Regions from separate parts of the Aliivibrio wodanis genome, predicted to be linked through region 3. Evidence: predicted binding sites of a transcription regulator. Region 3 holds the regulator's gene; each other region holds the start of a gene.
What was found. The regulator CRP, encoded in region 3, controls carbon source genes, mostly activating them, when cyclic AMP is high. The targets are predictions, from matches to a motif close to TGTGANNNNNNTCACA.
Positions count from the first base shown of each region.

Region 1: the regulator CRP is predicted to act here: its motif matches at 1,980-1,995, upstream of ACU5DF_RS16115 (NupC/NupG family nucleoside CNT transporter).
Region 2: the regulator CRP is predicted to act here: its motif matches at 1,586-1,601, upstream of ACU5DF_RS00175 (YbgA family protein).

Region 1 covers NZ_JBREXA010000002.1:1,766,602-1,769,836, forward strand. The annotation lists gene ACU5DF_RS16110 (XapX domain-containing protein) at 146-316, opposite strand; gene ACU5DF_RS16115 (NupC/NupG family nucleoside CNT transporter) at 591-1,847, opposite strand; gene ACU5DF_RS16120 (TatD family hydrolase) at 2,046-2,822, opposite strand; gene ACU5DF_RS23910 (DUF5363 family protein) at 2,822-2,935, opposite strand; gene prfC (peptide chain release factor 3) at 3,042-3,235, opposite strand, start outside.
Region 2 covers NZ_JBREXA010000001.1:38,610-41,844, forward strand. The annotation lists gene phrB (deoxyribodipyrimidine photo-lyase) at 1-532, opposite strand, end outside; gene ACU5DF_RS00175 (YbgA family protein) at 522-1,466, opposite strand; gene tyrR (transcriptional regulator TyrR) at 1,617-3,161, shown strand; gene rimJ (ribosomal protein S5-alanine N-acetyltransferase) at 3,173-3,235, shown strand, end outside.
Region 3 covers NZ_JBREXA010000002.1:1,997,049-2,000,283, forward strand. The annotation lists gene hslU (ATP-dependent protease ATPase subunit HslU) at 1-989, shown strand, start outside; gene ACU5DF_RS17080 (OsmC family protein) at 1,074-1,472, opposite strand; gene crp (cAMP-activated global transcriptional regulator CRP) at 1,718-2,350, shown strand; gene ACU5DF_RS17090 (DUF1338 domain-containing protein) at 2,422-3,216, opposite strand; gene astD (succinylglutamate-semialdehyde dehydrogenase) at 3,229-3,235, opposite strand, start outside.

The DNA.
Region 1 (3,235 bases), 230 kb from region 3:
ATTTTGCCGCCAGTACTTACTTCAATATAATGAATGAGTACCGCTCTAACGTCTCATCATGAGACACCGTTGAAACATGGTTCATCTTATCAATACTTCTTTAGAGGCACTAGTGAAACCATGTTTCCATATAAACACACTGATATTACGAAAAGAAACGCTCAATAATCCATTGATAGCCAACAGCACCAACGTAAACACCGACGATCCCCATTACGCCTGATAATACTGGTGGAGCTGGAATTGGTAATTTAATTGCTGAAAAAACAACGCCAACAATTAAACCTGCAAAGATAGACAATAGAACTTCATTCATAATTTACTCTCAACTTTTCTTTATGTGTATGCATTAACCATAGTTTATTTTCCAAACCTAGCTATTTGTTTTTTTATTATGGATTCATTATATCAATATAATAATTAGGTATTGTTTTTCTCTGGTAACGCAATCGGTTTGCATCTCAATCTTTTTACATAAAAAATGTGAAATTGATTCATTTTTTCATCACAAATTTAAATTTTCTAACAGGTACAAAAAAACCCGCAATAAATGCGGGTTTTTAATTGCCTATCTATACTATTCTATAAAATTACATAGATAAGAATAGACCTGCAATTGTTGCAGACATTAGGTTAGACAGTGTACCAGCAGCAACGGCTTTCATACCCATCTTAGCGATGTCATGACGACGTTCTGGTGCAAGGCTACCAAGACCACCAAGAAGAATTGCTACAGAAGATAAGTTAGCAAAACCACATAGTGCGAATGAAATGATTGCTTTCGTTTTATCAGAAAGAACAACTTCAGCGCCTTCAGCTAGGTATGGTGCAAAGTTTAAGTAAGCAACGAATTCGTTAACTACTAATTTTTGACCTAAGAAAGAACCTGCGATTGTTGCCTCTTCCCACGGTACACCGATAAGGAATGCAAGTGGAGCAAATACGTAACCAAGAATAAGCTCTAACGTAATTTCTGGCATACCGAACCAACCACCAATACCACCTAAGATACCGTTGATTAGAGCGATTAGACCGATGAAAGCAAGAAGCATTGCACCTACGTTTAACGCAAGTTGCATACCAGTTGCCGCACCAGCAGCAGCTGCATCGATAACGTTAGCTGGTTTATCGTCGCCAGTGTTCTCAAGTGCATCAAGTTGATCGATTGGAGTTTCTGTTTCTGGTTTGATAATTTTAGCAAACAGAAGACCACCAGGTGCAGCCATGAATGATGCTGCAATTAGGTATTCTAGAGGCACGCCCATAGAAGCATAACCAGCAAGTACACCACCAGCCACAGAAGCTAGACCACCACACATTACTGCAAATAGCTCAGATTGAGTCATTTTTGGCACAAACGGACGCACAACTAGAGGTGCTTCAGTTTGACCAACAAAAATGTTTGCTGTTGCAGACAGTGATTCCGCACGAGATGTGCCAAGTCCTTTTTGTAGCGCGCCACCTAGGAAGTTAATAACTACTTGCATGATGCCTAAGTAGTAAAGAACTGCTGTTAGTGAAGCGAAGAATACGATTACAGGAAGTACACGTAGTGCGAATACGAAACCGCCGCCACCAAATACTTCAAACATTTTACCTGATACTAGGCCACCGAATAAGAATTCGATACCTTGGTTACCATAGTTGATTACATTCGCAACGGCTTCAGATGCACCGTAAAGTACATCACGACCCACAGGTACATAAAGTACAAATGCGCCAAGGAAGAATTGGATAGCAAATGCACCACCCACAGTACGTAAATTAATTGCTTTGCGGTTGTCAGAAAGAAGTACAGCTATACCTAGCAGTACTACGATCCCAACCAAACTCATTAGCAGGCTCATAGTTAAAGTTTTCCCTAAATTATTTGTTGGCGTGTTTCAAATTAGCGGAGGCGATTATACTCATTGAACCACCAAGAAAGTAATGCTGTTGTCACATATTCGTCGTCCATACATCATGTATTCACTCATAATTGTGAGCTTTATCACTAGTTGAATTCTAAATATTCATCAATTGCACCTAAAGTAATGACTATTAACTCAAATTGAAAACAAAGAGGTGGTATTTTTATAAACAATATTCGCAATCGTTTGCTTAGGTTCTTTTCTAATCACAGATAAATATTCGAACAAATTTACGACATTATCTGGCGTATTTACCTCTCCTTGAAATCCATTTAATGGCATGTCAGGCGAGTCTGTTTCTAATAAAATTTTCTCAAGAGGGATCTTAGATATCGCATTTTTTGTCTTAATTGCTCTCTCATAACTGATCACACCACCAACACCAATGTAAAAACCTAAACGAATAAATTGCTCTGCTTGCTGAAGGCTGCCACTAAAACCATGGATAACACCGCCTTTCTCTGGCTTTATTTCTCGCAATATTTTTAATACATGATCATGACTTTTTCGACTGTGGATAATTAAGGGAAGCTGGTAGTTTTTGGCTAAAAAGCATTGCTCTCGAAATACATCAATTTGAACATCTCGATTGCTTTCTTTATCCCAAAAATCCAAGCCGCACTCACCAATGGCGACACACTTACCTCTATGCTCGCTAACAAGTTGCTTTAAAGAAGTCACTTCAGCTTGATGATCACTTGAAATAAAAAGAGGGTGAATGCCTAAAGCATAATAAATCGATTCATGTTGCTCCGATAAGGAGACAACGTTAGCCCAATTGAATTGATTAACACTAGGAACAATAAATTTGCTGACACCTTTCGCTTGGGCTTTCTGAAGATAATGGGCCTCATTTCCAGAAAAAGGAGAAAAATCCAAGTGACAATGAGAGTCAATAAATTCAAATGACATTATTCACCTTCTTTCTTATATGGAACACAACTGCGTTTATTTTCAGGCGTTAATCCAAGAGATGTGCACCATGCATCATATTTTTTAATCCATTGTTTAATTATTTTCCACATAAGTAACCTTCTAAATTCAAAAAACTAAAAACATCGACTAACTAAACTATAGATACAAAAACGGAGCCCGCTAAGACTCCGTTTCATTTATTTGATAAACACTCTATTAGTGTTCACGAGTTGCTCTGAATTGAACATCAGGGAAACGTTCTGATGCCAAATTCAAATTAACCATTGTTGGCGCAATATACGTTAAGTTATTACCACCATCTAAAGCGAGGTTAGTTTGGTTTTTACGTTGGAAGTCATCTAACATCTTACCGTCAGAGCACTCAACCCAACGTGCTGTTGCTACACTAA
Region 2 (3,235 bases), on a different contig from region 3:
AAGCGGTCACTTTTTCAATGGTTGGAAAGTGTTGATAAAAGTACTCTCTCCACGCTTTTTTAAAGGGTGTAAAAACCTTATAGGGCTGGTGGGTTTTATTCAGCACTTTTCCAACTTCTACGGCACATTTGGCATCATAAAAAGCACAATGAACATCAGACAGTTGTGCAGCAACATTAGCATCTCTGCGTAATTCATCTGCCTCATATTCTTTATTGGCAAATAGATGTGATATACCAAGATCGTTACACAATGTGTGAAGCTGTAGTGGTACATCTTTAAACCAAGGACAGGATAACACCAGTAGTGGAATATTTAGTGCGTGCAGCTCTTTTTTAAGTTCAAGCAAACGCCTCTTTATCAGATCGATTTGAATTGACGCTTTATTGTGTTGTTGCCATTGAGATTCACTGGCAACAAAGATGGCGACAGTAGGCGCTTGATTAGCAAGAGCTGCGGATAACGCTGGGTTATCCGCCAATCTTAAATCAGTACGAAACCAAACGCATTGCATGGTTGGTTTATAATCCATAGCGTAATCTCAATTCTTGAGGGTATGGATTAAGGAAAGATTGTTTTGCTAAATATTCATTAGAATGAATGCCTAAATGATGTTTAATTAAGGTAATAGGCGACAATAAAGGCAGTAAACCTTGATTGTAGTCTTGGATGATTTGAGCTAATTCTATCTTTTGTTGAGATTCTAGTTCTTTCTTGAAATAGCCTTGAAGATGCATCAACACATTCGTATTGTTCTTACGAGAAGCGCGGATCGCCATTGTCTGCATTAACTGTGTACGATAAATAGCAAAGAACTCATTTATGTCATATTCCGCTACTTTCGCAACCAATTTACCTAAGTTTTTGTATCCAACGGTGGAGTGTGACATCAGGGTGTATTTGTAGCGAGAGTGGAAAGCAATGATTTTACCTGACGTTGGCTCTCCATCCATTGATTTGTACAGGTCATGTAAACAGAAAACACGAGTAATGAAGTTTTCTTTAAGTACAGGATCACTCAATCGGCCGTCTTCTTCTACTGGCAACCAAGGCATCTCTTTCATTAGGATTTGAGTGTAAAGCCCAACCCCATTTTTTGTCGCACTGTTTTTGCTGTATACCTTAACTCGTTCCATGCCACAGCTTGGTGAATTCGCACAAACAATATAGCCGCACATTTCTGTTTCTTTCAGTCTATCAACCGTTTTTTGAGAAAACTCTACCATTGAATCGGTGTAGTCCAAAGACGCATCTTTTGAGTCAACTAGTGCTATTCTTTCTTCGTTTGTAATTAAACGTATTGTAGGTCTTGGTACCGACATACCACTGCCAACCTCTGGACAAATAGGTACATAAGTAAAGTAGGGTGCAAGTACTTTAGAGGCAAATTTATTGCTTTTGTGTCCACCGTCAAAACGAACACTTTCACCATTAACGCATGAACTAATACCAACTTTAATATCCATGATTGACACTCCATTGCTTATTTTTATTATCAGTAGCTAATTAAACGAATTAACTCTCTATTTAGATCACTTCAGCTTGACTCTTTTTTTGTACTCGCGCAAACTGCCTGTAAACATATTGTGACAGTTATCTTAGTTAAGGAAACTTTTGTGCGTCTTGAAGTGCAATGTAAAGATCGATTAGGGTTAACCCGTGAATTACTTGATATTTTAGCTTCTCAAAACATCGATTTGAGAGATATTGAGATTGAAAAAACAGGGTTAATCTATCTTAATTTTCCAGAAGTAGAATTTGATGAATTTAGTCAATTAATGGCTAGAATTCGTCGAATTGAGGGAGTGATAGATGTTCGTAAAATTCCATTCCTACCAAGTGAACGTCGCAATACCGAGTTATTAGCGGTCTTAAGTACACTTCCTGATCCTGTTTTCTCTATTAGCTTGAAAGGTAAGATCGACAATGTAAATCAGGCGGTGGCCTCGTTATTTAATGTAGATAAAGAAACGCTTATTGGCCAGTTTGCAAGTGTATTACTGCCTGATTTCAATATCACTCATTGGTTAGAAGAGTCTCGTATTCGTCAGCGAGAATCAATGGAAATCGAGGGGATAAATTATGTCATGGAAATCATGCCTGTTTATATTACCGATGATGATAACGCCTCTATTTTAGCCAGTGCAGTCGTCATTATTAAGCCTTCGATTGATGCTCAACAAGCTCGTCCATTCTTACCTGAATCGTCTAATCTTGGATTTGAGCATTTTGTTGGGTCATCCGCTAAATATAAAAAACTGATCTCTCAAGCAAAGAAACTGTCAGATATTGATCAGTCTTTACTTATCCAAGGTGAAACTGGCACAGGCAAAGAAATGCTAGCTCGCGCGTGTCATAATGCCTCTATTCGTTCTGGCAAAGCCTTTATGGTGGTCAATTGTGCGGCGATGCCAGACGATGTCGCTGAAACGGAATTATTCGGTTATGCCCCAGGTGCATTTCCTAATATGCCAGAAGGTAAAAGAGGGATCATTGAACAAGCAGACGGCGGAACGGTTTTCTTTGATGAAATCAGTGAAATGAGCCCGTTGCTACAAATTAAATTATTGCGCTTTATTCAAGATGGTAACTTCCGCCGTGTGGGTGAAGAGAAAGAGATCCATGTGGATGTTGGGATTATTGGCGCAAGTAAAAAGGAACTACTAGAATTAGTGGAGCAAGGCGTATTCCGAGAGGATCTTTATTACCGTTTAAACGTATTATTTTTAGAAATTCCACCACTGCGTGAACGTGCATCAGATGTAGCGACGTTATTTGAGTTTTTTGTTGCTCAACTATGTAAAGAGTTAAGTATCGTAAAGCCGTCGATTTCTGAAGATGTGTATGATTATTTGTGCAGTTATTCGTGGCCGGGTAATGTACGTCAGCTTAGAAGTGCGACGTTAAAAGCATTGACACAGATGGACAGGAACCAATTAAGTACTTCTCATTTTATGCTGCCAATTACTGATAACAATACGAATGTTATTAATATTAATGTTGATGGCTCATTAGATGAGATCATGAAGTCGTATGAGTCGAGCATTTTATCTGGACTATATAGTGAATTTCCTTCAAGCCGTAAATTAGCTAAGCGTTTAGGGGTTTCACATACCGCCATTGCGAATAAATTGCGCGATTACGGTATTGGTAAGAAGTAAGGAGAAACAACATGGATGTACATTTTGATTTTGATCACTACCAGGTTCGCTTAATTAAAAGCGCCGATGCTGTG
Region 3 (3,235 bases):
TAGAAAAAGTAAAATTCCGCGCTGAAGAACAAGCTGAAGACCGTGTTTTAGATATTTTATTACCTCCAGCTCGTGATGCATGGGGTAAGAATGAAGAAAGTGATAATGATTCTGGTACTCGCCAATCTTTCCGTAAAAAATTACGTGAAGGAAAACTAGATGATAAAGAAATTGAAGTAGATGTAGCTGCACCTCAAGTTGGTGTTGAGATCATGGCTCCTCCTGGCATGGAAGAGATGACAAACCAACTTCAAGGCATGTTCCAAAATCTATCTGGTGGTGAAACGACTAAAAAGCGTAAAATGAAAATTAAAGATGCGCTTAAAGCTCTAACTGAAGAAGAAGGCGCTAAACTAGTCAACCCAGAAGAACTTAAAGAGCAAGCTATCTTTAATGTTGAAAACCACGGCATTGTTTTCATTGATGAAATTGATAAGATCTGTAAAGGTTCAAATTCACAATCAGGTGATGTTTCTCGTGAGGGCGTACAGCGTGACCTACTTCCATTAGTGGAAGGCAGTACAGTGAGTACTAAACACGGAATGGTTAAAACAGACCATATGCTATTTATCACATCAGGCGCTTTCCAAATGGCAAAACCATCTGATTTGATCCCTGAGCTACAAGGTCGTTTACCGATCCGAGTTGAACTTGAGGCCCTAACTGCCAATGACTTCAAACGTATCTTAACTGAACCAAATGCATCATTAACTGAACAATACATTGCCTTACTCGCAACAGAAAATGTAAATATTGAATTTACTGTTGATGGGATTGATAGCATTGCTGAGTCAGCATTTAAAGTAAATGAAAGCACAGAAAACATTGGTGCTCGTCGTCTGCATACTGTGATGGAGCGTCTAATGGAAGAGATTTCTTATGATGCATCAGAAAAGAATGGCGAAAGCTTAATCGTTGATGCTGCTTATGTAACATCTCGCTTAGGTGAATTAATTACAAATGAAGATCTAAGCCGCTTTATTCTGTAATTTTTGATAAACAAACAGTAAAAATAAAATAAGCCTCACTCATAATAAATGTGTGAGGCTTTTTGATATTAACGAAGCTAACAACTAAACAATATCCCAAGAATGAGTCATTTCAATGCCTTCACCTAGCATCAAACATACTGAACAATATTTCTGTAATGAATCTGCTGTTACTTGCTCAACAATCTTAGGGTCAAGGCTCTCACCACTTACTTCAAAATGAATATTAATATAAGTAAACAGCTTTGGGGCAACCTCACGGCGCCCGCTTGACAGTTTTGCTACACAACCAGTGACAGCTTGATTTTCTGATTTTAACCCTGCAACAACATCAACCGAACTGCAACCTCCAGCAGCCATTAAAAGCATTTCCATTGGGCTTGGTGCTTTTTCTCCGCCATTTCCATCCATAACAACAGAATGGCCCGATTGAGATTGACCTAAGAAAGTAAATCCCTCAATCCATTTAACTTCAGCGTTCATAAAAGCCTCTTTACTACATAAAAGGAAAACTCGTGATCCATTTCACGAAAGTGTGCCCTTTGTCGCACATTTCATACGATCAAAGTCAAGAAATCGATTGCGAAACAAGGTATGATTTTATCAATTATCTCAACAAACATGCAGCCTTGTTCCGATAACCATATTGTATAGGCCAAACTGATATTTGGCTCAGTTATTTTAAAATGGATATCGCCTACTTGGCAAACGCAGAGGAAGTATAAAGTATGGTTCTAGGTAAACCTCAGACAGATCCAACATTAGAATGGTTTTTGTCTCACTGTCATATCCATAAATATCCTTCAAAAAGCACACTTATCCACGCTGGTGAAAAAGCAGAAACGCTTTACTACATCGTAAAAGGTTCTGTTGCTGTACTGATTAAAGATGAAGAAGGAAAGGAGATGATCCTTTCTTACCTTAACCAAGGTGACTTCATTGGTGAGCTTGGCTTGTTTGAAGAAGGTCAAGAACGTTCAGCATGGGTTCGTGCAAAAAGCCCTTGTGAAGTAGCTGAAATTTCATTCAAGAAATTCCGTCAACTTATCCAGGTTAATCCAGATATCTTGATGCGTCTTTCAGCGCAAATGGCAACTCGTCTACAAATCACTAGCCAAAAGGTAGGTGATTTAGCATTCTTAGACGTTACTGGCCGTATCGCACAAACGCTACTAAACCTTGCTAAACAACCTGATGCGATGACTCACCCAGATGGCATGCAAATTAAGATCACTCGTCAAGAGATCGGTCAAATTGTAGGTTGTTCACGTGAAACTGTTGGCCGTATCTTGAAGATGCTTGAAGAGCAAAACTTGATCTCTGCACACGGTAAAACAATTGTAGTTTACGGTACTCGTTAATTTAACGCTTACCTTAAACAAATAAAAACGCAGCCCTTGAGCTGCGTTTTTTTATGCTCAAAACTCAAAGCCTAACTATTTGTACTTTCAAAAATCTTGTCAGCAGAGGCAGCAACAAATCCCGTATATATTTTCCCATTTGGTAACGTATATCGCTTAGCAAACTCATAAAATCCACCAGGAATTTCAAACTCACCCTCAGTAAAATTCACTTTCACTTTATCCGCCATTGTTGATGACTGTTCTAAGTAAACCTCTGGAGATCCTTTCACTTCACCACCCACTTCGTTCATTGCAAAACCTGCATCACGTAAGTGTTGGTTCACATCAACCACTTCAGCAAACTCTTCAAGCTGATTGACGTAAACCGTAAAGTGATTAGCGCCATAACCATGAGCCGCTAACCAAGAAGCGTATTCACTTTCTTTTGCTAATACTTGATAGTCTTCGAAACTTAATGTCCAAGGCCTACCAGAAGAAAGAAAATCACTGGTGGCAAAATAGTGTGCTGGCACCTGTTCAACCAAACCATGAATAATGTCCTGTGTTTCAGCTGATAACTCTTCTACTAATAATTCACTAATAAAAACGAGTGGTGCATTAGGATCTGGGTGCTCAAAATGCTGCGCTTTCAGTTTTTTAGCTTCAAAGTCATAAGTCTCACACGCTTTATAGCCTATTGCTAAAAATGGCGCAGCGAGAGTCTGTAGCCCGACTTTAGGTAAATTAAACGTACGTAGCGCAATATGATCGTTAATCAGTTCATCGTTATTAGACAATAATTGATGTACCTTCCCAGCAGATGGGGATAAGCGCGCAATATAATCTTGCCACAATGACGAAAATAAAGAGTTTACATTATTCATGTTTATCGCCTCTTATAGA